4 regions of the Anaerotruncus sp. AF02-27 genome follow, and region 2 is predicted to be linked to each of the others. Evidence: predicted binding sites of a transcription regulator. Region 2 holds the regulator's gene; each other region holds the start of a gene.
What was found. Region 2 encodes Rex, which represses fermentation and respiration genes when NADH is low (regulators of the CRP and FNR family bind a similar motif). Its sites were predicted from a motif close to ATTGTTAANNNNTTAACAAT; they were not measured.
Positions count from the first base shown of each region.

Region 1 (7,245 bases), on a different contig from region 2:
GCGCGGGCGCTTGCGGAGGAAGCGCTGCGCCTCAATCCGGAGGAAGCCGTTTTGGACAAACCGTCAAATGAGGAGGAAGAAAGATGAGACCGCGTAAAAAACCGAATTTAGCCCCGCGGCTGGCCGCCTGCGAATCGATTGTTCTGAAGGACCCGGTTTCTCTGAAAGGGCATATCCGTGAAACATTTCCGAACCCGCAGGCGCCGCTGCATCTGGAAATTGGCTGCGGAAAGGGTGGCTTTGTCTTTGAAATGGCGCGGCGAAACCCGGATATAAACTTTGTTGCGGTGGAGCGGGAACCGAACGTCGCGGTGATCGCGACAGAACGGGTACTCTCGGCCGTGCCGCCGCTTCCAAATATCAGATTTATCCTGGATGATGCGGAAAAGCTCCCGCAGATATTTCTGCCTGGAGAACTCGAACGGATCTACATCAATTTCTGCGACCCCTGGCACAAGCATCGGCAGTTCAAACGGCGGCTCACCTACCGCGAGCGGCTGAAAATCTATCAGAATCTGCTCCTGCCAGGCGGGGAAATCTGGTTTAAGACCGACAACTACAACCTTTACCATTTCTCACTCTATGAATTCGCAGCGGCTTTCCCGGCATATTTCACGACGAACAATCTGCATCAGAGTGAATGCGCCGCAGGCAACGTCATGACCGAGTATGAGACGCATTTCTCCTCGCTCGGCCAGCCGATCTATGCGATCCGCGCGAAAAAAACAGCGGAACCGGGAAAGGCCCCCACGCCATGAAACAAACCCTGCGCGCGGTGCTGATGAGCGCCTGCCTGTTGCTGGCGGGCTGCGAGGGCCGCGAAACGCCCCCGATGGCGCAGGACGTTTCCGTGCCCGCATCCTCTGCCGAAGCGTCCGCCCCTGCCGGGGGCGCGCTCTCGCCATCCGGCTCGTCCGCGCCGGAAAGCCCCGCGCCGCCCGCCGCTTTTTCGGAGCCGGCGGAATCGGCTCCGTTGCTCTATGACGGCGTCCAGCCCGACCCGACCCTGCCGGAAAATCAGAAAGGGCCGTATATCATGTGGGATCATATCGAATACAAAAATTTCGGAGACCCGGCGGAATGGGAATGGCACACGGTCACGCTGATCAACTATGACGCGGAGAAACAAGGCCTTCCGCCCGAGCGCGTCGAAGCGAAGCTGCTGCTGCCGCCGCGCTGCGGGATCGACGAAGTCATCGTATACGACGGCGGCTTCGCGAACGGGACGATCAAAATCGGGGACATCGGGGGATACTATCCTGAGGGCGAGACACTGTTCAGCGCGTGGAATGTATTTTCAGCGGAAGGCAATCCGATAACCGGCGAAACCTGGGAGGCATTCGAATCAGCAGAAAATGAGATTGGCGCCTACTGCTGCGGCGACCGCTTTACACGGTATATCACGCCCGGCCTGGGCGGGAATGTCCTGGAATATATGATGGATTTGGGCGAAGGACATTTCACTTATCTGTATTTTTACGTCTCCGCTTCGGCAACAGCGGACGACCTCAAGCTTTATGATATGATCGCACAAAGCGTGAAACCCGCCTGATGGCGGCGAAAGGAAAATGGCTATGAAAATCCTTGCAATTGAAAGCTCCTGCGACGAGACTGCCGCCGCAGTGGTGGAGGACGGACGGAAGGTTCTTTCCTCGGTGATCAATTCTCAAGTCGCGGAGCACCGAAAATACGGCGGCGTGGTGCCGGAGATTGCCTCCCGCCGCCATACCGAAAACATCGTGCCTGTTGTGCAGGGCGCGCTAGACGAGGCTGGGCTGACGCTTGCCGGGATCGACGCGGTCGCTGTGACCGCCGCGCCAGGGCTGATCGGCGCACTGCTGGTTGGTGTAAACTACGCCAAGGGGCTTGCGCTCGCGGCGGGAAAACCGCTCATCCCGGTTCACCATATCCGTGGGCACATCGCCGCCAATTATCTCGCGCATCCGGATCTTGAGCCGCCGTTTCTCTGCCTCGTTGTTTCGGGCGGGCACAGCCACATCGTTGAAGTGAAGGACTACACCGACTTTCGGATCATTGGCCGCACCCGCGACGACGCGGCCGGGGAGGCGTTCGACAAATCTGCCCGCGCTATGGGGTTCCCATATCCGGGCGGAATCTATATCGACGAGGCGTCAAAGCGCGGCGATGACAGAAAGTATAAGCTTCCGAAGCCGCGCGTCGAGGATTCGCCTTATGATTTCAGTTTTTCCGGTCTCAAAACGGCGGTGCTGAACCTTTTGCATAATGCCGCCCAGAAAGGGGAAAATGTGGATACAGATTCGCTGGCGGCAAGTTTCCAGCGCACCATCTGCGAGATCCTGGTGGGCCATCTGGAACTGGCCGCGCGGGAATACGGCTATAAAACGATTGTGGCGGCGGGCGGCGTCTCCGCCAACAGCGGGCTGCGTTCCCGCTTGGAGGAGATGTGCCGGCGCCACGGGTACAGGCTCTGCGTCCCGCCGCTGTCCCTTTGCGGGGACAACGCCGCGATGATCGGCGCGCAGGCCTATTATGAGCAGCTTTGCAGCCCGCCGGCGGGGCTTGATTTAAACGCTTGCGCCTCGTGGAATATCGACCTGCCTTTCCAAAATCCGTATGATTCTAAGCATTCTGTCTCAAAATGATTGGTTTTGCAGGAAGAAAAATGATGAATTGCATGATTGTCTGAAAATTCACAAAATTCTAACGAATTCACGTTGCTTTTTTGCAGTTGATCCATTATAATGCTAAGTGTGAAAAGTTCGAGTTTCATGCGGGATGCAACCCCATGAACCGTTGACTTTCAGCCCCATATGTATCATTGTGTTATTAAAAATTCAATACAGCGAGAGGAGTAAAATCATGACGAACAACAAAAATGTCCTCAATTGGATTGAGGAGATGAAAGCGCTTGTCAAACCGGATAAGGTTGTCTGGATTGATGGAAGCGAGGCACAGCTCAACGAACTGCGCGAGCAGGCTTTCTCCACCGGAGAGCTCGAGCCGCTCAACCCTGAGAAGCTTCCGGGATGCGTCCTGCACCGCACTGCGGTCAACGATGTCGCCCGTGTGGAGGGCAGAACCTTTATCTGCTCCAGAACGAAGGAAGAAGCGGGCCCGACCAACAACTGGGAAGACCCGAAAGTCATGTACCCGAAACTGCGCGCCCTGTTTGACGGCGCCATGAAGGGCCGCACCATGTATGTCATCCCGTACTGCATGGGCCCGATCGGTTCCAAATTCTCCAAAGTCGGCGTCGAGCTGACCGACTCGATCTACGTTGTACTGAATATGGATATCATGACCCGCATGGGCCAGAAGGCGTTCGACCACCTGGGCGACACCTCCAACGATTTCGTCCGCGGCCTGCACTCCAAGGCCAAGATGGAAGAAGAGAACCGTTACATTGTCCAGTTCCCCGAGGACAACGCCATCTGGTCGGTCAACTCCGGTTACGGCGGCAACGTTCTGCTCGGCAAAAAATGCTTCGCGCTGCGCATCGCTTCCTACCAGGCGAAACAGGAAGGCTGGATGGCGGAGCACATGCTCATCCTCGGCCTGCAGAACCCGAAAGGCGAAATCAAATATATCTGCGCCGCGTTCCCGTCCGCCTGCGGCAAAACCAACCTGGCCATGCTCATCCCGCCGAAGGAGCTGCTTGACAAGGGTTACAAGGTTTGGACGGTCGGCGACGACATCGCCTGGCTGCGTATCGGCGAAGACGGCAGACTCTGGGCAATCAACCCGGAAAACGGCTTCTTTGGCGTTGCCCCTGGCACCAACATGAAGTCCAACCCGAACGCGCTGGAAACCACCCGCCGCAACACCATCTTCACCAACGTGGTCCACAACCTGGACGACAACACTGTTTGGTGGGAGGGTCTCGATAAGAACCCGCCGAAGAATGCGGTCAACTGGAAAGGCGAGAAATGGGATTGCACCGATGGCAGCAAAGGCGCGCATCCGAACTCCCGCTTCACCGCTCCGGCCATCAACTGCCCCTGCATCTCCTCCGAATTTGCAAATCCGAACGGCGTGCCCGTCTCCGCGATCATCTTCGGCGGCCGCCGCGCCAAAACCGCTCCGCTGGTTTATCAGTCCCGTGACTGGCAGCATGGCGTGTTCGTAGGTTCCACCATGGCTTCCGAGACCACCGCGGCCGCTTCGGGTGCTGTCGGCGTTGTCCGCCGCGACCCGATGGCGATGCTCCCGTTCTGCGGATACAACATGGGCGACTACTGGCAGCACTGGCTCGAAATGGGCAAGAAGCTCGGTGACAAAGCGCCTAAGATCTTTAACGTCAACTGGTTCCGCACCGATGACGAAGGCCACTTCATCTGGCCGGGATTCGGCGACAACCTGCGCGTCCTCAACTGGATCATCGACCGCGTCGAAGGCAAAGCCGAAGCTGTTGAAACCCCGATCGGTTACGAGCCGAAACCGGAAGATATCGACATCACCGGTCTTGACGGCATCACCACCGATACTGTCGCTGGCCTGCTGACTGTCGATAAGGACCTGTGGAAAGAGGAAGTCAAGGGCATCAAGGAGTTCTATGCCAAATTTGGCGACAAACTCCCCAAAGAGCTCGAGACCGAGCTCGAAAAGCTCGAAGCCAACCTCGAGAAATAAGGCTTATGATGAGGGAATACCGTCAGATCAACCCGTGGCGCGGCGTCACGGCGGTGGCACTGGTTGCAGCAGCCACCATCGTGGCTGTGCTGTACGGTATCATGGCTGTTTTGGTCCTCAACCGGGACCGCCACTGAACAAAAAAGTGAAAGCGCATGGAATCGTCAGGTTCCATGCGCTTTCTTTATTGTCTCCCTGCAAAAATGAGGAATTCGCTTGTTTTTTTGCGCCCTCCGCGCGCCCGGGGATTGCGCCCTCCGCGCGCCCGGGGGATTGCGCCTTCCAGGCGCTCCGGAGGAGTCGCCTCCGGCGGCCCCATTTCTTGCTCGTGCAAGAAATAGGGGAAAGAACACGCCAAGGGGGAACCCCTTGGAACCCCGCCGCCGCTGGTTGCTTCGCAAAGGCGGCGGCCGCGTCCTTGGACTTCGAGACCTGCGACGCCGTCACTCCCAACTGCCGGTCAGCTCAAGACTGATGGCAACGCTTCGCGCTCCCATGTTACAGGCTTGCTGCAAAATCCGCGCCGGATTCGTTCAATGGGTATTGTCAATCAATCGTTCTCAGAAATTCCCGCAGCTTCTCCATACGCTTTTCAAGCTGCACAAAATAACGCCGGGTGACAACGCTTGCTGCATCATCCTTGAGCTGGCATGCGGACAAATTCATCTTGCCCGCATAGGTGTAAACTTGCCGCGAAAGTTCCCGCAGCCGTAAATGTTCTTTTGAAGTCATGGCTTATCTCCAAATATGTTATAATTTATAACATAAATTATAACATATTAATCACCACGATTCAAGCATAAAATATGTTCAGAGGTGGTGATGGAAATGGCGATTGTCGTAAAGCCCAAACGTCCGAAAGGTGAGGATGGATATAAGACCTTTTCCATCCGGATCAAGGAAGAGACAGTTTCAAAGCTGGATGAAATTTGCGCTAAGACAGGACATAAGCGTAACGAGCTGATCGGGATTTTCCTGGAATATGCGGTTGATAATTGTGAAATAGAAGAAAAATAAGAGCGCCGGACAGAGGTCCGGCGCTTTTTAAATTGAAATCCGTTTGTCCTTATTGCGCGCAGCGCATCGCCGCAAGGTTGCGGCGATTTGTCCCGCGTGCTTTTTATCACGCGGCACAGTACGTATTGTCTAAGCAGATTGCGGGCTGTCTTTGCCGCAGGCAACGAAACAGCCCGCAGGGGGCCGCGGGGTATCCCCGCGTGTCTTTCTTTCGCCCCTTTCTTGGACAAGCAAGAAAGGGGCCCGCCGGAGGCAATCCGAGCCCGCGGAGGCAATCCGAGCCCGCGGAGGCAATCCGAGCCCGCGGAGGCAATCCGAGCCCGCGGAGGCAATCCGAGCCCGCCGGAGGCAATCCGAGCCCGCCGGAGGCAATCCGGGCGCGCGAAGGGCGCAAGAGAACCTCGGGCGCGCGAAGGGCGCAAAGGGGATTATCAGGGGCGCGGCCCCTGATTCTTTTCGCGCAGAAGCGCGATGTCAGCGGCAACCTCATCCGCGGATCGACCGGCGTCGATTGTGAGGCCATTTTGCGCGGCCTTGCGGTAGGCCTCCCGCCGCCGCGCGAAGAGCGCCTGAAACTGTTCGGGCGTATTCTGCCGCAGGATTGGGCGGTCGCTGTCCTTGATGCGGCTGTAGCAGACCTCGAACGGGGCGTCGAGAAAGACGACGAGGTCGCGCTGGTCGATGGCTTCGATATTGCGGTCGAAGGTCATGGCGCCGCCGCCGGTTGAAACCACGCAGTTGACCCGGCGGGCAAGGTTGTGGACTGCTTCATGTTCGAGGTCACGGAAATGGGCTTCCCCATAGATGGAGAAGATGTCGGGAATGGGCATTCCGGCCTCCCGGATAATTTCGTCATCGAGATCGATGTATTCGAGGCCAAGCCGTTTTGCGAGCAGCTTGCCGACGGTGGTTTTGCCACAGCCCATGAAGCCGCAAAGGATCAGATTGTTCAAGCTTCCCGCTCCTTTCTGAGGAGGATCTCGTGCATCTCGTCCACGATCCGGTCGACCGAGGCATTGTCAAAACTGCATCCATGCCAGTATTCGTGGGCGACAGCAGCCTGCCACACCAACATATGCATACCGCCCATGCAAAGGCAGCCTGCCGTCTTTGCGCGGCGGAGCAGCAGGGTTTCGGCGGGGTTGTAAATGCAGTCGAACACCGCGCCCACGCTGGTGAGGAAGCTTTCGGGCACCGGGCAGGCATCCACCTTGGGGAACATGCCGACCGGCGTGGCATTGATGAGAAGGCCGAACCGGCCTTCCGGGCTTGCGATGTCGCAGAGGGAGATCTTGCGGCCGAACTGTTCAGCGATCTCCTTCCGGAGCGCTTCGGCGCGGCTGCGGCCGCTCTCGCGCACCGCGACGGTCACGTCGCCGCCCTGACGGGCGCATTCGATTGCGAACATCCGGCCCACGCCGCCCGCGCCCAGCACACAGACGCGGGTGTCAAGCGAAACGCCGTGAGCGGACATGGTGCGCAGAAAGCCGTCGCAGTCGGTGTTATAGCCAATGTGCCGGCCATCCGGCAGACGGCGCACCGTATTGACCGCACCATAAAGCCGCGCCGATTGGTGCAGCTCATCGAGATGGGGGAGGATGGTCTGTTTATATGGAA
Region 1 is NZ_QSBX01000003.1:129,657-136,901, forward strand. Features, by position in the region: gene dusB (tRNA dihydrouridine synthase DusB) at 1-87, shown strand, start outside; gene trmB (tRNA (guanosine(46)-N7)-methyltransferase TrmB) at 84-758, shown strand; gene DWV16_RS04355 (hypothetical protein) at 755-1,552, shown strand; gene tsaD (tRNA (adenosine(37)-N6)-threonylcarbamoyltransferase complex transferase subunit TsaD) at 1,575-2,624, shown strand; gene DWV16_RS04365 (phosphoenolpyruvate carboxykinase (GTP)) at 2,842-4,611, shown strand; gene DWV16_RS19760 (hypothetical protein) at 4,620-4,748, shown strand; gene DWV16_RS04370 (hypothetical protein) at 5,158-5,343, opposite strand; gene DWV16_RS04375 (ribbon-helix-helix protein, CopG family) at 5,440-5,628, shown strand; gene DWV16_RS04380 (shikimate kinase) at 6,060-6,581, opposite strand; gene aroE (shikimate dehydrogenase) at 6,578-7,245, opposite strand, start outside.
Region 1: DWV16_RS04365 (phosphoenolpyruvate carboxykinase (GTP)) is a predicted target of Rex. The motif match lies at 2,660-2,679, and genes of this name have one in related genera.

Region 2 (7,245 bases):
GCAAAAATGCACGTTATATTGAGCAAAAGGAGTTGCTAATGGACAGACTAACCGCCGACATGAACATGGGAAGTAACCTGCGCCTCCTTCGGAAAAAGCACAAGTATACACAGGACCGCCTTGTTGCCCGCTTGGGTATTTTCGGCGTATCCACTACGCGCAGTTTGTATTCCCGCTACGAAACAGGGGAACTTAATATTCCGGTGCGTCTCCTCGTCGCCTTACACATGATCTATGGTTGTAGTTATGATGCGTTTTTTGAAGGACTCGAATTGGAGAATACGGATACTTTGTAAGGACTGCCGATCCGGCTTGCCAAATATCGGCCGCTGTGGTATCATGAAAAACTGGAGTAATTTGTAAAACGCTTGAAGGAGTTATCGATATGAAGCTAGGTATTGTCGGGCTGCCGAACGTCGGCAAATCGACCCTTTTTAACGCCATCACCAACGCGGGCGCGCAGTCCGCGAACTACCCGTTCTGCACCATCGAGCCGAACGTCGGCATGGTTGCCGTGCCGGACGAGCGGCTCGACGTGCTCGCAAAGATGTATGATCCGGACAAATACACCCCTGCCGTCATCGAATTCGTCGATATCGCGGGGCTGGTGCGCGGCGCGTCGAAGGGCGAAGGGCTCGGCAACAAATTCCTTTCCCACATCCGGGAGGTCGACGCGATCGTGCATGTTGTGCGCTGCTTCGAAGATGGGGAAATTGTTCACGTCGACGGCGAAATCGGCCCCAGGCGCGACATCGAAACGATCAACCTCGAACTGATCTTTTCAGACATCGACATCGTCGAGCGCAAGATCGACCGCTCGCTCAAGGCGGCAAAAGGCGGCGACAAGACGCTCGCCGCGCAGGCCGACATCTTAAAACGTCTCAAGGAACATCTGGAAGAGGGCAAATCCGCCCGTTCTTTTATCTGCGACCCGGATGAACGCGAAGCGCTCGCGGACATGCCGCTGCTTTCCGATAAGCCGGTCATCTACGCCGCAAACATGAGTGAAAATGACTTTATAAATGGTATCGAAGAAAACCGCTTCTACAAAGAAGTTCAGGAAATCGCCGCCGGGGAACAATCCGAAGTGCTGCCCATCTGCGCACGGATTGAGGAGGAAATCGCGGACATGACCCCGGAGGACAAACTGATGTTCCTTGAGGAAATGGGCCTGCACGAGTCCGGACTTGACCGGCTCATCAAAAAAAGCTATTCCCTGCTGGGGCTCATCTCCTTCCTGACCGCCGGCAAACAGGAGGTTCGCGCCTGGACGATCAAGAAGGGCACCAAAGCCCCGCAGGCCGCCGGAAAGATTCACACCGATTTTGAGAAAGGGTTCATCCGCGCCGAAGTTGTCGCTTATGACGACCTCATCGCCTGCGGTTCAATGGCAGCCGCCAAGGAGAAGGGGCTCATCCGTTCGGAAGGCAAGGAATATGTCTTTCAGGACGGCGATGTGGTGCTGTTTAGGTTTAACGTCTGATGAAACGCTTTTGGATCATTCCGCTCGCGCTGTTCGCCGCCGGGATCGGTATCGGGCTTTTGTACTCCGCGGTGCGGCCCGTGCCACGGGAGAAGGCGTTCTTCCTTCCCGAAGCGCAGAATGACAAGGTCTTTTCGGTGATCGGGTTCGGCAGCTCCGAAGCCCCTGTGGCGAGCGTTACAGCGCGTCCTGAACAGGATTCCTACCCCGTCGGGACCGAAAGTATCAGCCTCGTTGTTTTAAATAACGCTTCCGACACGCTGCTCTACACCTCATGGTTCGATTTCCGCAAAGTGGACGGCGGCGAAGTTTTGCCGCTCACCCCGCGCGACGGCGCGATGGTAAACCCGGACAGCGTTTCCGCCTCCTTCCCACTCGCACCGGGCGAAACGGCAACCATCCCGATCCCCATCGATATTTTCGACGAGCCGCTTTCGCCGGGCATCTACCGCGTGTCTCAACTTGCCTGCTTCATCGATCCGCACGGCGAAGCGCTCGCCTGCACCGAAATCACGGCCGATTTTACCATTTCAGCAAACTGACCCCCATACGAACCAAAGCCCGCCGGCAATGCCGGCGGGCTTTTTTGATCGGCTTGTCCCTGTTGCGCGCAGCGCATTTTCGCACTGGGTGCGAAAATATGTCCCGCGTGCTTTTTATCACGCGGCACACATCGTCTTGCCTGCGGCAGATTGCGCGTAATCTTTGCCGGGAAGCGGCAACAAAATTGCGCGCACGGGGCCGCGGGGTGTCCCCGCGTGTCCTTCTTTGGGTCCTTTCTTGGACAAGCAAGAAAGGACCATTCCCCCGTTTGACTTCGTTTTTTTCCCATGCTACGTTGGGGTTAGAGGGGAAAAACAAGCGAATCGAAAGGGGAATTGCATGGATCTGACCGCACTTTCAGCAGAATACCGCGCTGCTGCCGAAGCGCTGCAGAAGCGCCTATGCGAGCTGCGCAAGCGTCTGCGCACGGCAGACGGTGAGGAAGCACTCCTTCTGCGGCGCCGGATGGACGCGCTCTATACCGAATTGAGTGATTTAAAGGTGGTGACGGCCTATCTCAAGGACTACTACGCATAGTAAATACCGGCAGGATAAACCGCTTTTCCCCCAGCGGGCCTGGAACGCGCACCTGTCCGACCCGGACAAGGTCGCGTCCGAAACCTACGGCGGCAACGGTGACAACACGCCCGCGCGTGAACGCTACCGGCGGTTTGCCGCCAACGCCATCCGCTTTCTGCCGCCAGGCCAGCAGGAAGCCGTCCGGCTCTATTACCTGGAGGGGATCAAGATGCCTGAGGCCGCCAAAATTCTCGGCGTCAGCCGCTCCACGGTCAGCCGCAGGCTGGCCGCCGCGCGCAAAACCCTGCGGGAGCTCGCCCGTTTTTGCACCGACTCTGGTTTCCTGCCGCCCTGAACCTTCCGTTTTTTCTCCAAACTGCATCTTTGGGCAGCTGGCTTTCAGATTGACAAGACCTGCGCAATGATATAAAATAATGTATAATTATTACTGTGATGTAACTGTATCATGAAATGAATCATAGGAGGACTTGCATTGGATCAGAAAGTACAAGCGGCTGTCGAACATTTTGCCGCGCTGGTAGAGGCCCAGCTTGCGCGCAATGAGCGCATTAAAGCAACTAAGGACTTCGTGGATTACGAACATCTCGATAAGATCGTCATCGGTGTCTGCGGCGGCGACGGCATCGGCCCCATTATCACCAATGAAGCCGCCCGCGTATTAAAGCACCTGCTGGCGGATGAAGTGGCCGCCGGCCGTGTGGAATTTAAGCAGATCGACGGCCTCACCATCGAAAACCGCGCCACCGTCGGCAAAGCTATCCCGGACGACGTGCTCGCGGAACTCAAAAAATGCCACGTCATCCTCAAAGGCCCCACCACCACCCCGCGAGCGGGCGATCCCTGGCCAAATATCGAATCGGCCAACGTTGCGATGCGCAAGGAGCTTGACCTGTTCGCGAACGTCCGCCCGGTCAAAGTCCCGAGCGAAGGCATCGACTGGACCTTCTTCCGTGAGAATACCGAAGGCGCATACACGCTCGGCTCCTGCGGCGTGAATGTCGACGACGAAGTCGCGTTCGACTTTGTCGTCACCACCACCGAAGGCACCGAACGCATCGCGCGGCTCGCTTTCGACTATGCCAAGAAAAACCACAAAGACCGCGTTTCAATCGTCACCAAGGCCAACATCGTCAAGACGACCGACGGCAAGTTCCTCAAACTCTGCCAGAACATCGCCAAGGAGTATCCGGACATCTCCACCGACGACTGGTATATTGACATCATGACCGCAAAACTGATTGACCAGAAGCGCCGCCGTGATTTCAAGGTATTTGTACTTCCGAACCTCTACGGCGACATCATCACCGATGAAGCCGCCGAGTTCCAGGGCGGCGTCGGTACCGCGGGCAGCGCCAACATCGGCAAACGCTACGCGATGTTTGAGGCGATCCACGGCTCCGCGCCGCGTATGATCAAGGAAGGCCGCGGCAAATATGCCGATCCCTGCTCGATGCTGCGCGCAGCGGTGCTGCTGCTGAGCCACATCGGCTTCCAGGCGCAGGCGGATAAGCTCGACCGTGCGCTGGACGTCTGCATGTACGAGGAGAAAAAGCTCACCATCACCGGCCGCGACACCGGCTGCACCTGCGAGGAATTCGGCAATTATGTCATGGATACCGTAGCGAGCCTCTGATCCGCCCGGCACACAAGGAAATCTACACAGGAAGGGTGTTTGTGTCTATGCCAAAGCATGAGGGCGTTTCACTGTCGGTTATCCGGCGTCTGCCGCGCTACTATCGCTTTTTGGGCGACCTTCTGAAAAAGGATGTCACCCGTATCTCTTCGCGGGAGCTTGCACAGCTCATGCAGCTCACCGCCTCCCAGATCCGACAGGATCTCAACTGCTTCGGCGGATTCGGCCAGCAGGGTTACGGTTACAACGTCGCCGCGCTTTATAAGGAAATCGGAAACATCCTCGGCCTCAATAAACAGGCCGACATCATCCTGATCGGCGCGGGAAATCTCGGCCGCACGCTTGCAAAGCATATGAACTTCGACACCAGCGGTTTTAAGCTCGTGGGGATTTTCGACAACTCCCCCACGGTCATCGGGCAGAAGATCCGGGAACATACCGTGCGGGACACCACCGAACTCGAAGACTTCTGCCGGGAAAATCATCCCCGCGCCGCGATCCTCTGCATCCCGCGCGAGGTGGCTTATGAAACGGCCGAGCGGCTCAAAAACCTCGGCATCAACTGCTTCTGGAACTTCTCCCACTACGATCTGCTGCTTAATTTCGAGAACGTCGTGGTCGAAAACGTGCATCTTGGGGACAGCCTTATGACCCTTTGCTACCGGATGAACCAGTTTTATGCCGACGAGAAATCCTGATTTCAAACCCAAACGGCCCCGCTTCTGAGAAGCGGGGCCGTTTCTCTATTCCTTTTTGTCCTCCGGCAATTGTTTTTCGTCCCAGAAATATTTTGCCACAACGAATCCAACCAACAGGATGAGGATGCAAAAAATATCTGTCATGAAAAGCTCGGCTGTCCCAATCCCGGTGCCCGGCCCGTCCGCCACCCCTGACGCGTACAGTTCGGGAGCGAGGTCGTTCCCATCCGCGTCAAGAAGCCGTAGGCCGCGCCAGAGCCCCTCCGTTTTCGGGTGCTCATAAATATCGACGAAATCCCGTTCGGCAATCTCTCCGGAAAACACCACCTGCGGCGGTTCCTCGTCCACCGTAATGACCTCGTAGGCCACCGCGCGCGGGTCGGCGTTCGCGCCGCAGACCGCGACCTTCCGTTTGCCCGAAGCGGTGAAGGGATAGACCTCCACGCCGATCGAATTGCCGTAGCCGGCGCTGACCGGCCGGTAAAGGGTGTTCATCCCCCGGTCGAAAAGCGCGTAGCCCATCATCGGGCCGCCGCCCGGGTCCTTGAAGAGCACGAACAGCCGGTTGCCGGCCTCCTCGGTCCCGGCTATCTCCACCGGCATGCCGGTATATTCCGTGAGCGCCTCGGTCAGCGATTCCGGTTTCGCCGTATAGTGGTAAACCATTGTGTAATACGCCCCGGTCGCGATGAGGGTAACAGCCGCGATCACAATGGACAGGATCCTGCGTTTTGTCAGTTTCATCGTTTCATCTCCTTTGCGGCGCGGGAAAGCGCCGCGAACTGTTCCATCGTGAGCTGCTCGGCGCGTGCCGTGCCCGGCACCCCCGCTGTTTCGAGCAGCGCGGCGGTGTCCGGCTTCGCAAGCGAAAGCCCGCTTGCCAGACAGTTCAGGATCGTTTTTCGGCGTTGGGAAAAAGCCGCCTTCACCACCGCGAAGAAAGCCTTTTCATCCCCCACGTCGTATTGCGGCCGCTCCCGGATATCCAGCCGGATGACCGTACTGTCCACGTCGGGCGACGGCATAAACGACCCGCGTGACACCTGAAAGAGCACCTTCGGGACGCTGTAGTACCGCACAGCGATTGTGACCGCGCCAACCTCGCGGGTGGCGGGTTCGGCGCAGAGCCGCTGCGCGGCCTCCTTCTGCACCATCACGGTGATCGATTTGACCGGCAGGCGCTGCTCGAGCAGGCTCATAATGATCGGCGAGGTGATGTAGTACGGCAGATTCGCGCAGACAACCACCTCCATGCCGGAAAACTTTTCCGCGATGAGCGCGTGCAGGTCGACCCGCATCACATCCGCATTCACGATCTCGACGTTTTGGTAGCCCGCGAGCGTTTCCGCGAGCACCGGCAGCAGCCGGGCATCAATTTCGATACAGACGACTTTGTCCGCGCGTATGGCAAGCTCGGCGGTCAGCACACCGACGCCCGCTCCGATTTCAATGACTCCGACGCCTGCTTTCGCGCCGCCAAGCTCGGCCATGCGCGGGCAGACGGTCGGGTTGACAAGGAAATTCTGCCCGAGCGCTTTACTGAATGTAAAACCGTGGCGCGACAATACGTCTCGTATCACGCCAATATTGGAAAGGTTGTCCATAAAATCCTCCAGGAACTGGATTTGGTTTTGCAGGAAATAAAAAAGGAGCTTGCACAGGCCGCCGCGGTATAGTAGAATAAAATCAATGACCAGCTCCATACCTTTCATCATTATAAAGGAAGTGAAGATAGATGGCAAGACGCGATAAAATAAACTATTATTTGGATATTGCCGAGACGGTCGCCTCGCGCGGCACCTGCCTGCGGCGCAACTTCGGCGCGATCATCGTGAAAAACGACCAGATCGTTTCGACCGGCTATGTCGGCGCGCCGCGCGGGCGGGAAAACTGTTCCGATTTGGGCTACTGCACCCGCTCCAAGCTCAACGTCCCGCGCGGCGAACGATATGAACTCTGCCGCTCGGTACACGCCGAAATGAACGCGATCATCCACGCCTCTCGCGAGCAGATGCTCGGCGCGACGCTTTACCTGGTCGGCAAGGAATATGACACCGGTGAATATGTCCGCAATGCCTGTCCCTGCTCAATGTGCACCCGCCTCATCATCAACGCTGGCATCTCCACCGTGATCATCCGCGACGACAAGGAGGAATTCCGCGTCATCAACGTGGCGGACGAGTGGGTCGTGCATGACGAATCCCTCAAGGGGCTTTCCAACTATTGAAAAAATACATCATCGGGAGCAGATGCATATGTATGATCTGGCCATCGTAGGGCTCGGCCCTGCGGGCTCCACACTGGCGCGCCTGCTCGGGCCCCGGATGCGCGTCGCGGCGATCGACCGC
Region 2 is NZ_QSBX01000020.1:36,474-43,718, forward strand. Features, by position in the region: gene DWV16_RS13845 (helix-turn-helix domain-containing protein) at 39-296, shown strand; gene ychF (redox-regulated ATPase YchF) at 386-1,483, shown strand; gene DWV16_RS13855 (hypothetical protein) at 1,483-2,025, shown strand; gene DWV16_RS13860 (hypothetical protein) at 2,366-2,563, shown strand; gene DWV16_RS19775 (RNA polymerase sigma factor) at 2,616-2,900, shown strand; gene DWV16_RS13870 (isocitrate/isopropylmalate family dehydrogenase) at 3,039-4,199, shown strand; gene DWV16_RS13875 (redox-sensing transcriptional repressor Rex) at 4,247-4,897, shown strand; gene DWV16_RS13880 (hypothetical protein) at 4,943-5,641, opposite strand; gene rsmA (16S rRNA (adenine(1518)-N(6)/adenine(1519)-N(6))-dimethyltransferase RsmA) at 5,638-6,501, opposite strand; gene DWV16_RS13890 (dCMP deaminase family protein) at 6,633-7,124, shown strand; gene DWV16_RS13895 (FAD-binding protein) at 7,153-7,245, shown strand, end outside.

Region 3 (7,245 bases), on a different contig from region 2:
CCTCAAGGCCGGGTTTGATAAAGTTATTCACCATTTCATTCATGCGGCTTTCCGGCTCCATGAAATGGGGATTGTCCTCGTAAAGCTTGATGAGCTTCTCCTGAAAGGCGGAAAGTTTAAAGAAATAGGCTTCCTCCTCGGCGTCGACCACATCGCGTCCGCAGTCGGGACATTTGCCGTCCTGGAGCTGGCTTTCCGTCCAGAAAGATTCGCACGGGGTGCAGTATTTGCCCTTGTACGAGCCCTTATAGATATAGCCCTTGTCGTAGAGCGCCTTAAAAATCTTCTGTACGGATTCCTCGTGATAGTCGTCGGTGGTTCGGATAAAACGGTCGTTTGAAATATTTAAAAGTTTCCACAGCTCCTTGATTCCCGCCACCACGTTGTCAACATACTGCTGCGGCGTAACGCCCGCGGCCTCGGCCTTCTGTTCAATCTTCTGGCCATGTTCGTCGGTGCCGGTCAGGAACATCACGTCAAAGCCCTGCATTCGTTTGTAACGCGCCATCACGTCGGTGGCGACAGTGCAGTAGCTGTGCCCGATGTGCAGCTTGTCCGAAGGGTAATAGATCGGTGTCGTGATATAAAAGGTCTTTCCAGTTCCATCCATGTGGATTTCCTCCTCGAATGCAGTTAGTTTGGTGATAATAATATAGTATACCACAAAAAGAGCGGAATGAACAGTTCCTTCCACTCTTTTTGCCTTTTTCTTGCACTCTGCGGACGAAAGAGCTGTCCTTACAATCCCATGGTATTTTCCATTCCGCGGCGGCGTAACCGGTGGAGGCCGTACAGTTATTTTTCAGAATGCGCCAGCGCGGCGGCAACAAAGCTTGCGAAGAGCGGATGCGGGCGGTTTGGGCGGGACTTGAATTCAGGATGGAACTGTACGCCGACAAACCAGGGATGTCCGGGAATCTCGACGATTTCGACCAGTTTCTGATCCGGGGAAAGTCCGGAAATTTTCATGCCGTGTTCTTCAAAGTCCCTGCGGTAAAGATTATTGAACTCATAGCGGTGACGGTGCCGTTCATAGATGAGCTCGTCGGAATAGGACGAACGGGCGATGCTGCCTTCTGCGAGTTTGCAGGGATAAAGTCCAAGCCGCATGGTGCCGCCTTTGTCGGTGATCTCCTGCTGTTCGGCCATGATGTGGATGACCGGGTAGGGAGGCTGCACATCGAATTCAGCGGAGTTGGCGCCTTCAAAATGCAGCACATTGCGGGCGAATTCGATGACCGAAATCTGCATGCCAAGACAGATTCCGAAGTAGGGGATTTTATTGACGCGGGCATACTGTGCGGCGGCGATTTTGCCTTCGATGCCGCGGTCGCCAAAGCCGCCGGGGATGAGGATACCGCTGCATCCAGCGAGCATTTCGGCGGCATTTTCGGCAGTGACCTCCTCCGAGCTGATCAGTTTGACCTGCACTTTCGAATCGTTATAGATGCCCGCGTGTTTGAGCGATTCCGCAATGGAGATATAAGCATCCGGAAGCGCGACATATTTGCCGACCACGCCGATAGTGACAGCTCTGTAGGCGTTCTTGAGCCGTTTTACCATGTCGGACCATTCCACGAGGTCCGGTCTGCGGTTTTCGAGTCCCAGATGGTGGCATACCGCGTCCGCAAGCCCTTCCTGTTCGAGCATGAGCGGCGCTTCGTAAAGGGTCGGCAGGGTGAGGTTCTGGATGATGTCCTCCTTGCGGACATTGCAGAACAATGCGAGCTTCTGCCGCATATCCTCCGGGATTTCCATGTCCGCGCGACAGACCAGGATGTTCGGCTGGATACCCTGGCGGAGCAGTTCCTTGACACTGTGCTGGGTCGGTTTGGATTTCAGCTCGTTTGAGCCGGAGATGTACGGCACCAGCGTCACATGGATATAGATGGCGTTCTCCTTGCCCGCTTCATTGACAAACTGACGGATCGATTCAAGGAAAGGCAGGCTTTCAATATCTCCGACCGTACCGCCGATCTCGGTGATGACCACATCCGAGCCGGTGCTGCCCATCCGGTAGATCCGCTCCTTGATCTCATTGGTGATGTGCGGGATGACTTGTACGGTACCCCCAAGGTAATCCCCATGGCGCTCTTTATGAATGACCGAGCCATAAACTTTTCCGGTGGTGATATTCGAGTTGACTGAAAGGTTTTCGTCGATGAACCGCTCGTAATGCCCAAGATCGAGGTCGGTTTCAGCGCCGTCGTCGGTGACAAAAACCTCCCCGTGCTGGTACGGGCTCATGGTGCCGGGATCGACATTTATGTAAGGGTCGAATTTCTGCATGGTGACGCTGTAGCCGCGCGCTTTGAGCAGCCTTCCGAGGGATGCGGCGGTGATGCCTTTGCCGAGACCTGAGACGACGCCGCCTGTGACGAATACATACTTGGTTGCCATAATCCTAACCTCCAAACTTTAATCGGAAAAACAAAAACACCGCACATCCAAACCGTGCAACGAGTGGGGGAATCTGCTATCCGGAGTATGGGCAAAGAATCTCAAAAAGATACTTCGCCCATACTCTGGGCCTGCATTTTCCGCTTCCCCATTGAAGCGCGTTTCGCATATGCGGTGTGTATTTAGATTTTTTGTTGCGCCTTATCCAAAAGCTGGCGCTTCAGGCGCCGGGCCGGGCAGCGCGTCATTTGTGGTACAGCTTCTTGGTCTGATACTGGGGTTCGCTCGTCAGGTTAATACCGAGCTTTTTGAAGATATTGCGGTCGATCTGTGAAAGAATGACCGAGGAATGCGCCTCACAGCCACGCAGTTTGCCGAGCTGCTCCATCGCGAGCTTGGCGGTCGGGCTGGTGGCGGCGGAAATCGAAAGGGCAATGAGCGTTTCGTCGGTGTGCAGCCGCGGGTTGCGGTTGCCGAGATGGTCGACCTTGAGATGCTGGATTGGCTCGATGATAATTGGGGAGATCAGGTGGATATTGTGTCCGATGCCGCCCAGGTATTTGAGAGCATTGAGCAGAGCGGCTGAGGAAGCGCCCAACAGGGAGGAGGTCTTTCCAGTGATGAGGGTGCCGTCCGGCAGTTCGATGGCGGCGGCGGGCATGCCTGTTTCAGCGGCGCGCCCGTTGGCGGCCTGGATCACCGGACGGTCAGCCGCGCTGATCCCAGCCTGGTTCATCAGCAGTTCCAGCCGGTAAGCGCTGCCTTCTTCCGCAAGGCCCATGCGCTGGTCGCAAAGCGCCTGATAGTACCGGCGGATGATCTCCTGCCGGCAAGCCGCGCAAACCGCGTCGTCATCGACAATGCACATCCCGGCCATATTGACGCCCATATCGGTGGGGGATTTATAGGGGCTCTCGCCTGCGATCCGGGTGAGGATGGCGTTTAAAACCGGGAAGATTTCCACATCGCGGTTATAGTTGACGGTGGTCTTTCCATACGCCTCCAGATGGAACGGGTCGATCATGTTCATATCGCCCAGATCGGCGGTCGCGGCCTCGTAAGCGAGGTTGACCGGATGCTTGAGCGGCAGGTTCCAGATCGGGAAGGTTTCAAACTTGGAATAGCCCGCTTTGACCCCGCGTTTATATTCATGGTAGAGCTGGGAGAGACAGACTGCCATCTTGCCGCTGCCGGGGCCGGGCGCGGTGACGACCACCAGCGGATGGGTCGTCTCGATATACTCATTCTTGCCGTAGCCGTCGTCGCTGACAATGAGCGGGATGTTGGACGGATATCCGGCGATCGGATAGTGCAGATAGACCTTCACGCCGAGATGCTCGAGCCGGCGCTTGAAGGCTTCGGCGGCGGGCTGTCCGGCAAACTGCGCGATAACCACGCTGCCGACAAAAAGGCCGATGGCGCGGAACGCGTCGATAAGGCGCAGAACGTCCACATCGTAAGTGATGCCAAGATCGCCGCGCACCTTGTTTTTTTCAATGTCGGAGGCATTGATGACGATGACGATTTCGGCACTGTCCTTCATCTGAAGCAGCATCTTCATCTTGCTGTCCGGCGCGAAACCGGGCAACACGCGGGAGGCATGGAAATCGTCGAAAAGTTTCCCGCCGAATTCGAGATAAAGCTTGTTGCCGGAAGCGGAAATCCGCTGGCGGATGTGCTCCGATTGAAGCTTCAGATATTTTTCGTTGTCAAAACCGACCCTGTGCACACGCTCCGCCTCCCGCAATGATTGCCGTCCGGAAAAAGATAACCCCCGTCCGGCAGCATTTCAAATCCTTTAACACATTTTTTTATTCTACCTGTTTTTGGCTAGAATTGCAATATGGAAAGTGTTGAAAGTTTGGGAAGAATGGCAAAAAGTTTTTATATCCGGCGAAAACAGCCGCGCATCCGATGGAAAACGGACGCGCGGCCAGAATTTGTTCCGGGAATCTTCAGCGCAGCGGCGGAACGGCGGCGTCGCACAGCGCAATACGCAGCGTGGAAAAACGATCGGACAGATATTCCGCCGCAGTGCTTTCAACCGCCTCCGGCGCCGACGGGTCATCCTTGGCGTCGATGGTGAAAAGGACGGTGGTTCCTTTATTTTCCTCGCTGATCAAAGTGATGGTGCCGCCCAGCGCGGCGACACAGGACTTGGCGATGGCAAGCCCCAAGCCGTTGCCGGTGAAAGGCTGGCCGGACGGGTCGAAGGAGTAATACGGTTGGAACACGTGCGGCTGCACCTTCGCGGGGATGCCGCGCCCGCGGTCCACGATTGAAACGCTCACATAACTGCGGATTTTGCGGACCTTGACTTCGATCACATTGTCCGGACGGGTATACCGCATGGAATTGGAGAGGATATTGTGGATCGCCATCGAAAGCTTGGCAAGGTCGCAGGAGATGACAAGCGGTTCGGTTGGGATGGAAAAGGTCAGAGGGATGCCGGCGCTTTCCGAAATCCGGGCGGCAGCCTCAAAGAGTTCGCGCAGATAGCCGAAAATCTCAACGCGGCGGGGAAGGGAGGGCCAAAGCCCCTGGGAAAGCCGGGTATAAGTGGTCATCCAGTCGCAGGCGCGCAGGATCAAATAGGCATTTTGATTGATCGATTGCAGGTATTCGAGGCTTTTGCCCCGCTGCTGTTCATCCTGCTGCTCGGCGTTTTGCCGCAGCAGGGAAAGCGATGAGAAAATCGCGGTGAGCGGAACACGGTACTGCGAGCCGAACGCGGAAAGCGCGAGCGCCGTGCCTTCCGGATGCAGGCCGGTGCCCTGGCGGGTGAAGAAAGAGGGCTGTACCAGATAGCGGGCATGGCCCGATTGGTCGGGCAGAGGAAGGACCGTCACCGAACGCTGCAGAAACATGGCGTCATTGACGGTGGAAAATACGCCGTGGGCGTCAATTTCCCCTCTGATCTGATCGAAATCATACCCGTCCAGCAGGACATGAACCCCGTCCGGCAGGCTGAGACAGGGCTGCGAAGTGCGGGCGGCCTCGCTGCTCCAGATGATGTTGAAATTCTCATCGGTGAAAACATAAGGAAGGCCGGCTGTGGATGCCATTTGAACCAGCCGGTCAAGAAACTGATCGTTTTGCAGACTCGTATCCATCGTACTTCCCCTTCAAACGGATTGATATAAATTATCTTTTGGAGGATTTGCCGGGTTATGTGCTAGGAACGACAGCCTAATACTGGAAAGGGCAGGAACTGTTTTCGACAGAATTCGACATTAGATAGTCTCATTATTATAGTATAAAGATTGGTTGTTTTCAATAAAAACCCATGTATAAAAAATGGTGGATTGAGAAAAATAAAGAAAATCGTTTATTCTTTGACAAAATTGTTGTAGTTTTCCTGAAAGTGTATTAAAATAGGAGCATATCAAAATATAGGAGGTCGTATTCCAATGGCAATTAAAGTTGGTATCAACGGTTTTGGCCGCATCGGACGGCTTGTATTCCGCGCTGGTTTGGATAACCCGAACATCGAATTTGTCGGCGTCAATGACCCGTTCATGACTCCGGATTATTGCGCTTACATGCTGCGTTATGACACTGTGCACGGCCAGTACAAAGGTGAAATCAGCTACACCGACGATGCGATCGTCGTAAACGGCAAGACAGTCAAATTCTACGCGGAGAAAGACCCGGCCTGCATCCCGTGGGGCCAGTGTGGCGCTGATTATGTGGTTGAGTCCACCGGCGTTTTCACCACCATGGAAAAGGCGGAGGCGCATCTGAAAGCAGGCGCCAAGAAAGTCATCATTTCCGCGCCTTCCAAGGACGCCCCGATGTTTGTCATGGGCGTTAACCAGGAGACCTACAAAAAAGAGATGAACATCGTCTCCAACGCCTCCTGCACCACCAACTGCCTGGCGCCTCTGGCGAAAGTCATCAACGACGAGTTTGGCATTGTCGATGGCCTGATGACCACCGTCCATTCCACCACCGGCACCCAGAAGACGGTTGACGGCCCGTCCAAGAAGGACTGGAGAGGCGGCCGCGCCGCTTCCGGCAACATCATTCCGTCCTCCACTGGCGCCGCGAAAGCGGTCGGCAAGGTCATTCCGGAACTCAACGGCAAGCTCACCGGCATGGCGTTCCGCGTTCCGACTCTGGACGTTTCGGTTGTCGACCTGACCGTCAACCTGGCCAAACCCGCTTCCTATGAAGAGATCTGCGCCGCCATCAAGAAGGCTTCCGAGGGTTCCCTGAAGGGTATCTTGGAATATGTCAACGAGGATGTCGTTTCCTCCGACTTCATCGGCGATGCGCATACCTCCATCTTCGACGAGAAAGCCGGCATCGCGCTGACCGACAAGTTTGTCAAGCTGGTTTCCTGGTATGACAACGAGTGGGGCTATTCCAACAAGGTCCTGATGCTCATCCAGCACATGGCTTCCGTTGACGCGAAATAAGAACAGCTTATAGAGCGGATTTACGGCATATTTGCACTGGCTTCCTTTATCGTTTTTGCACCGGCTAGTGGGCTTTTCTTACTGCTGTTGTAACAACGATTCGGAAAATAACCAGAATTAAAAACACCCATTCTCTTGGATTTTGATAAGAGGATGGGTGTTTTTATGTGTCAAAACCGTCTGGAAGAACTTGCTCAAGAATTCTGTTTTTCATGTCGCTGTAAGCGCTGCTTGGAACGTGCCATATCCAATTATCAAAAGCTTTTTGGATACCTGCTGCGCTTTTTGCAAGAGAGCTATAACGCCACAACGCTGGAGGAAGCGCGGCCTGTTTACATTCAAAAGTTTTTTTGGAAAAACTGGAATCAGGCAGAAAGCCACCGGTTGTGAGTGATTTAAAAATATATAAAAAAGACAGTACTAC
Region 3 is NZ_QSBX01000037.1:1,501-8,745, reverse strand. Features, by position in the region: gene metG (methionine--tRNA ligase) at 1-610, opposite strand, end outside; gene DWV16_RS17290 (CTP synthase) at 796-2,400, opposite strand; gene DWV16_RS17285 (DUF1846 domain-containing protein) at 2,645-4,129, opposite strand; gene DWV16_RS17280 (sensor histidine kinase KdpD) at 4,356-5,513, opposite strand; gene gap (type I glyceraldehyde-3-phosphate dehydrogenase) at 5,811-6,821, shown strand; gene DWV16_RS17270 (hypothetical protein) at 6,987-7,211, shown strand.
Region 3: gap (type I glyceraldehyde-3-phosphate dehydrogenase) is a predicted target of Rex. The motif match lies at 5,724-5,743, and genes of this name have one in related genera.

Region 4 (7,245 bases), on a different contig from region 2:
GGCGGTCCGCCTTCAGCATGAAAAGCTGCTCCTGCAAAGCGGAGAACTCCTGTTTGCGCGCGGAAAGCTCGTCCGAAAGACGCACGACCGCATCGTAGGCTTCCGCGGGCTTTACCGAAAGCATGGCCGCGATGCGCGAAACGGTGGAGAGTTTCTCCTCGTAATCATTTACGGCGCGTTCACCGCAGAGTAGCCAGACGCGCAGGCCCCCTTTGTAGCGTTGAGAGGAGATCAGCTTGAGAATTCCAACCTCGCCGGTTCTGGCGCAATGCGTGCCGCAACAGGCGCAGATGTCGCTGCCCGGGATGGTCACGATACGCACCCTGCCAGAGAGCTCTTTTTTACTGCGGTAAGGCAGAGTTTCCAATTCCGTCGGAGAGGGATAGGAAACCTCTACGGGGAGGTCCGCGTAGATGGACTCATTGGCAAGCAGTTCCGCTTTGCGGAGCTGTTCGGCATTCAGCTCGCCATTTAAATCAATCGTGACTGCATCGTGTCCCATGTGAAAGCCGACATTATCAAGCCCGTAGAGCCGGTGCAGAATTCCGGAAACGATGTGTTCTCCGGTGTGATGCTGCATAAAACCGAAACGCCGCGCCCAGTCGATTTCACCTGTCACAAGATCGCCAGGCGTAAGCGGCCCGTCGGTATAATGGACGATCTCGCCGTCCTTTTCATGTACGCCGCACACCCTGACGCCGCCAAGCGTGCCGGTGTCGGATGGCTGTCCACCACCTTCAGGGTAGAAGGCAGTGCGGTCGAGCGTGACCGCGTAACCGCCCTCGCGCGGCGCGCAGCCGGTCACCGCGGCAGTGAAGGTTTTGCAGTAAGCATCCTGATAGAAAAGCTTTTCGGTCATGTCATTGATCATCCTTTGTTTGAATGTTTTTGGCGAGGGATTATTGCGCTTTGGGACGGCAGCGCCGCGGGCACGAATTTTCCTACGCATAAAGTGAATTGGCCATCGGGCAGGAAGCCGGAGCACCGGCGTATCTGCCTGGCCATAAGCCCGTGGTATAATAGCCGCTCTGCGGCTATTATACCACGGGATGCAAGGGCGTTTTTTCGTAAAGTTCCCGCGTGTAAGCGGGACGGTCAGTAATAACCGCCTGCACGCCTTTGCGGCGGGCGAAGAGCAGATCGCGGTCATCTTCGACCGCCCAGGTGTGCAGCGCGATGCCATATCGTTTGCAGTCCTCGGTAAAGCCGGGTTCCTCCAGCGCGTAGACCGGCGGATGCAGCGCATTCGCCGCAAGACGCAATGCAAACTGCTGCGCGTCAATCCAGCCGCCGATATAAAGAAATCCAATTTGGGCCTGCGGATCCTGTTCCCGCAGCCCCATCAGCGTGTATGGATTAAAAGAAGAATAGAATACGCGGCCGCGCATGCCCATCTGCCGTTCGAGTGCAATGAGTGTTTGCTCAAAGGCGGGATATGTGGTAAGACCACTTTTGACCTCCACGTTTATGATTAAACCAGTTGGATTTATAAGCTCGTAAACTTCCGCAAGCGCCGGGATACGGGCGATCCCGTAACCGGGGATTGGATTCGACACATCCAGCCGTTTGAGCTGTGCGAGTGTCCGGTCGTGCACCAACCCGATTTCACCGCTGACCCGCTCAAGGGTGCTGTCGTGAATGACGACGGGGATTCCATCCGCGCTCAGATGTACGTCCAGTTCGATTCCATCGGCCCCTTCACGAACAGCCTGTTCAAACGCTTCCATGGTATTTTCAGGCGCTTTTGAGGACGCGCCTCGATGTGCCCAGATTTGAGTAGCCATCGTTTGCCTCCGCTCATGATGTAATCCTGCCATTCTATGCGGACACGGCGCGTGAGGTGCGCCGGGCTGCCCCGCGGTCCCGGGTGGGACCGCGCAGGCGGCTGAGACGCCCGTAAATATTGGCCCCGGGTAAAAGGCATTTTACCCGGGGCCAATATCAGGGCAGCCCTATTGGTCGCAGTTGCGCACCGAAGGGACAAAGATGCACAGAACGCCGCTTGCGAGGACAACGATTCCAGCAAGTAAAAACCAGTTTTCAAGGCCGATGATTTCCGCAGTCGCGCCGGAAAGCGCCAGGCCGAGCGGTGTGGCGAGGGTCAGGATGCTTGTGGAAAGGGACATCACCCGGCCGAGATATTCCGGCTCCACCTTTTCCTGAAAAAGCGCGATCGAAACACCCGAGAAAAATGGACAGGCGAAGCCCATGACAGCCGAAAGAAAGGCGAAAATGACAAATCCGGACGGCGGAAGCAGCCCGGTGAGCACAAGCGCCACCCCCATGAGGAAGATCGAACCGATAATTGAAACGATTTTTCGGGAAAAGCCTCCCCACGCGCCGAGCAGGATCGAACCAGCCATCATCCCGACCGAAAAGACGATCTCCGCAATGCTTGCGTGGGTGGCAGTCCCGCCAAAATAATCCATCGAGAGCAGCGGGTAGAGCGCGCCGGCCGGGGAGAATGCCAGGAAGAAAAGCGCGCTCACAAGCAGAAGCCCGTAAAGCCCCTTATGCGAACGCAGGACGCGCAGGCCATCGAGCGCTTCCCGGATGATATGGGGCCGTTCGGTATGCCGCATCTCCAGTTTGGGGATGGTGCAGACGGCAAGAGAACCCATGCCGACCAGCGCGCCGAGCACGTCGAGAAAGACGATCGCTTCCAGATCCCACGCCGCATAAAGCATCGCGGCCAGCGCGGGCCCGATAATCATCGATACGGACTGCAGGGTCTGCGAGTACCCCGCGCATCGGGTGAGCTGATCCGCGGGGACGAGCAGCGGGGTGACGGCGGAGAGCGACGGCGCATGGAATGCCGAACCGGCCGACCGGATAAATAGGACAAGCAGGAAGAGCCAGAGCGGCAGGTCGGCGAAGATCCCGACAATCACGATCGCAAGGCAGGCCATAGCGATACAGAAGTCGGAGGTGAGCATGATCTTTTTGCGGTCCCACCGGTCGACCAGAACGCCGGCGAATGGCCCGAGCAGCCCCTGCGGCAGAAAACCGAGCAGGTAACCGACTGAGAGGACCATGGGAGAGCGGGTGGTATCGGTGAGATAGAGGACGATCGCGAACTGCACGATCGAGCTGGTCAGCAGAGAGACGGCCTGCCCCGACCAGATGGTGAAAAAGGTGCGTTTCCAGTGTGTCTGGTTCATAAAACTCCTTTGCGGGCGCAAAAAAAGCGCAAACGATTCCCATGCGGGCCCGCTTACGCATACCGGTCAAAAGACAGAAAGAGACAGCATTCCCATGAAGCGGTCAGCCGCGCTGATTCTCTGCTGAAATTTCCCGGATACGTAAAACAACAAAACCCGTCACAGGCCTTTTTGGTGTATGTACGGCGAGGAAACTTAGAAGAACCAGAATTGCAATGCCATCATAAACTCCTTCACGGTGAAATGTAAGGGATATTATAACTGAGGGGAGCTGTTTTGTCAATCCCGGTTGACAGAGTTTAATGGCAAGGTTTAAGATTGTAAAAACAAGGAGGGGGATCGCGATGCGGCGCAGCGTTGGCACAATCACTTATGAACTTACCTATAAGCGGGTCAAGAACCTGAACCTGCGCGTCACCGGGGAGGGGGAGGTGCGCGTCTCCGCGCCCAAACGCGCGCCGACCGGGGAAATCGACCGGTTTGTCGCCTCACGGGCCGCGTGGATCGAGGCGGCGCGCGCCCGGATCGCCGTGCGGAAGGCGCAGGCGCAGGCGGCGGACACAGAATATACCGACGCCCAGTGCTTGGCCGCGTTTAACGCGGTGAGTGATGAAATTTATCCGCTTTTCGCGGATATCCTGCCGGGGAAACCAAAGATCCAGGTGCGGCAGATGAAGACCCGTTGGGGCGTCTGCCATGTGGCAAAAAACTGCATCACCCTCAATAAGCAGCTGATAGCAAAACCGAAGGCGGCGCTCGAGTATGTGGTGCTGCACGAATATGTGCACTTTCTGCATCCGGATCACCAGAAAGGGTTCCACGAAACGATGGCCAAATTGATGCCGGACTACAAAGCGCGGCGCGCATTGCTGCGGGCGGTTCCAGTGAATTGAATTGTGCAAAGTTCCTATAAATAAAAACATATATTTGTTTATTTGTCTAATTGTCAAAAGTTTAACAATATGATATTATATTGACAAAGAATTAACAATCTCATTTTACAGCACCCCTGTTAATTCTGATAAAAAGAATTTGATTTCCGTTTATATCATTTTTAGGAGGAAGCATTTCATGGAAAAGGCAAAAGCAGCACAGAAGCCCGAAATTGACATCAACGCGATGATCAATGAGCTGGTGGAAAAGGCGGATGTCGCACTCAAACAGTATATGGAACTCAGCCAGGAGCAGGTGGACCAGATCGTCCACGCAATGGCGCTGGCAGGGCTTGACAATCACCAGATGCTTGCAAAGATGGCGGTCGAGGAGACCGGCCGCGGCGTCTACGAGGACAAGATCACCAAGAATATCTTCGCAACTGAATATATCTGGCATTCGATCAAATACGAAAAGACGGTCGGCGTGATCGACGAGAACGACCTCGAAGGCTATGTGGAAGTCGCGGAGCCGGTCGGCATCGTCGCGGGCGTCACTCCGGTAACCAACCCGACCTCCACCACCATGTTCAAGGCGCTCATCACCCAGAAGACCCGCAACCCGATCATCTTCGGCTTCCATCCCTCCGCGCAGAAATGCTCGGTTGAGGCGGCCAAAATCGTGCGTGACGCGGCCGTCAAGGCGGGCGCGCCGGAAAACTGCATCCAGTGGATTGAATATCCGTCGATCGACGCGACCAGCGCACTGATGCACCATCCGAAGGTCTCCCTGATCCTTGCCACCGGCGGCGCCGGCATGGTGAAGAACGCCTACAGCTGCGGCAAACCGGCGCTCGGCGTCGGCCCGGGAAACGTCCCCTGCTACATTGAGAAAACCGCGAACCTCGAGCGTTCCTGCACCGACCTGATGCTCTCCAAAACCTTTGACAACGGCATGATCTGCGCCTCCGAACAGGCGGTCATCGTCGACGAGGAGATCGCCCCGACGTTTGAGGCGTTCATGAAGAAGCACCGCTGCTACTTCCTCAATGACGAGGAGACCCTGAAGGTCACCGATTACGTCATGCCGGCTGAACGCGGCGCGGTAAACCCGGTGGTCGTCGGCAAATCGCCGGCCTGGATCGCTGAGCAGGCGGGGATCAAGGTCCCGGCTGATACCAAGATCCTGATTGCGAAGCTCCCCGAGCCTTCCCGGGAATACCGCCTCTCGCTTGAAAAGCTTTCTCCGGTGCTCGCTTACTTCACTGTCAAGGACGCCAAGCAGGGCTTCGATTATGCCAACCGGATGCTGGAGCTGGGCGGCCTCGGCCATTCAGCGGTCATCCACACCTCGGATATGGAGCTTGCGCGCGCGTATGGCGAAGCGATGAAGGTCGGCCGCGTCATCGTCAACTCCCCGTCCTCACAGGGTGCGATCGGCGACATCTATAATACCAACATGCCCTCTCTGACGCTCGGCTGCGGATCGTTTGGCCACAACTCCACCACTTCAAACGTCTCCTCGGTCAACCTGATCAACAAAAAGCGCGTCGCAAAAAGGAGAGTCAATATGCAGTGGTTCAAGATCCCGCCGAAGATTTACTTTGAGAACGATTCGATCCAGTATCTTGAAAAAATGCCGAACATCAGCCGCGCGTTTATCGTCACCGACCCGATGATGGTGAAACTCGGCAATGTCGATAAAATCCTCTACTATCTGCGCAAACGCCAGGAATACTGCCATGCGGAGATCTTCTCGGAGGTTGAGCCGGACCCGTCGGTCAACACCATCAAACGCGGCGTGGCGGCAATGAACGCCTTCCAGCCGGATGTCATCATCGCGCTCGGCGGCGGTTCCGCAATGGATGCCGCGAAGGGCATGTGGCTCTTCTATGAGCACCCGGACACCTCGTTCGACGGGCTGAAACTCAAATTCATGGATATCCGCAAGCGTACCTACCACTTCCCGAAACTTGGTGAAAAGGCGCAGCTGGTCTGTATCCCAACCACCTCCGGAACGGGCAGCGAGGTCACTTCCTTCTCGGTCATCACCGACAAGGAGCACGGCAACATCAAGTATCCGCTCGCTGACTATGAGCTGACCCCGGATGTTGCGATCATCGATCCGCAGTTCGTCATGTCGCTGCCGAAATCCGCGACCGCGGACACCGGCCTCGATGTGCTGACCCATGCGATCGAAGCGTATGTCTCGGTGCTTGCCTCCGACTATACCGACGGCCTGGCCATCAAGGCGATCGAGCTGGTCTTTGAATACCTGCCGCGCGCCTATAAGAATGGGGATAAGGATTTCGAGGCGCGTGAAAAGATGCACAACGCCTCCTGCATCGCCGGTCTTGCGTTCACCAACGCATTCCTTGGACTCAATCACTCAATGGCGCACAAGCTGGGCGGCGAATACCACATTCCACACGGGCGCGCCAACGCGGTGCTGCTGCCGCATGTGATCGCTTATAACGCTTCCGAACCCACCAAGTTCACCATCTGGCCGAAGTATGAAAAATTCATCGCGGACGTAAAATATGCCAAGATCGCCAAATATCTTGGCCTGCCCGCTTCGACCACCGAGGAAGGCGTCCAGAGCCTGATCAAAGCAATCCGTGATCTGATGAAGGAAGTCAACATGGTCATGAGCATCCAGGAGTGCGGTGTGGATGAGAAAACCTTTATGGCCGGCGTCAGCCAGCTCGCTGACCGCGCGTTTGAGGACCAGTGCACCACAGCCAACCCGCGGCTGCCGCTCGTGAGCGAGATCGCTGAAATTTACAAGAAGGCATACTACGGAAAATAAGGTTTTCTGAGAGAAAGATCCAGGGAAAAACGCTTGAAGAAACGGTAAGTTTGTAGTATCCTAAATAATATGGATGAGGGAAGCCGCATTGCAGTTGAATAGGTTGTAATGCGGCTTTTTTCTGCGAATAACGGCCACGGAGGAAATGGTATGGAAATTTATGTATGCATCGGAAGCTCCTGTCATCTGAAGGGTTCCTACGACATCATCAATGCATTCAAAAAACTGATCGCGGACCATGGGCTTGAGGAAAAGGTGAGCCTGAACGCTTCCTTCTGCCTTGGGCACTGCCAGAACGGCGTTACCATCAAGATTGGCGAACAGATCGTCACCGGGCTCAACCCGCAGAACGTGGAGCAGATCTTCAACGATATGGTTTTAAAGGAGCTGCAGTAACCGATGA
Region 4 is NZ_QSBX01000002.1:272,301-279,545, reverse strand. Features, by position in the region: gene DWV16_RS03430 (alanine--tRNA ligase-related protein) at 1-859, opposite strand, end outside; gene DWV16_RS03425 (glycerophosphodiester phosphodiesterase family protein) at 1,038-1,784, opposite strand; gene DWV16_RS03420 (MFS transporter) at 1,953-3,161, opposite strand; gene DWV16_RS03415 (M48 family metallopeptidase) at 3,506-4,054, shown strand; gene adhE (bifunctional acetaldehyde-CoA/alcohol dehydrogenase) at 4,233-6,842, shown strand; gene DWV16_RS03405 ((2Fe-2S) ferredoxin domain-containing protein) at 6,993-7,238, shown strand; gene DWV16_RS03400 ([Fe-Fe] hydrogenase large subunit C-terminal domain-containing protein) at 7,242-7,245, shown strand, end outside.
Region 4: adhE (bifunctional acetaldehyde-CoA/alcohol dehydrogenase) is a predicted target of Rex. The motif match lies at 4,104-4,123, and genes of this name have one in related genera.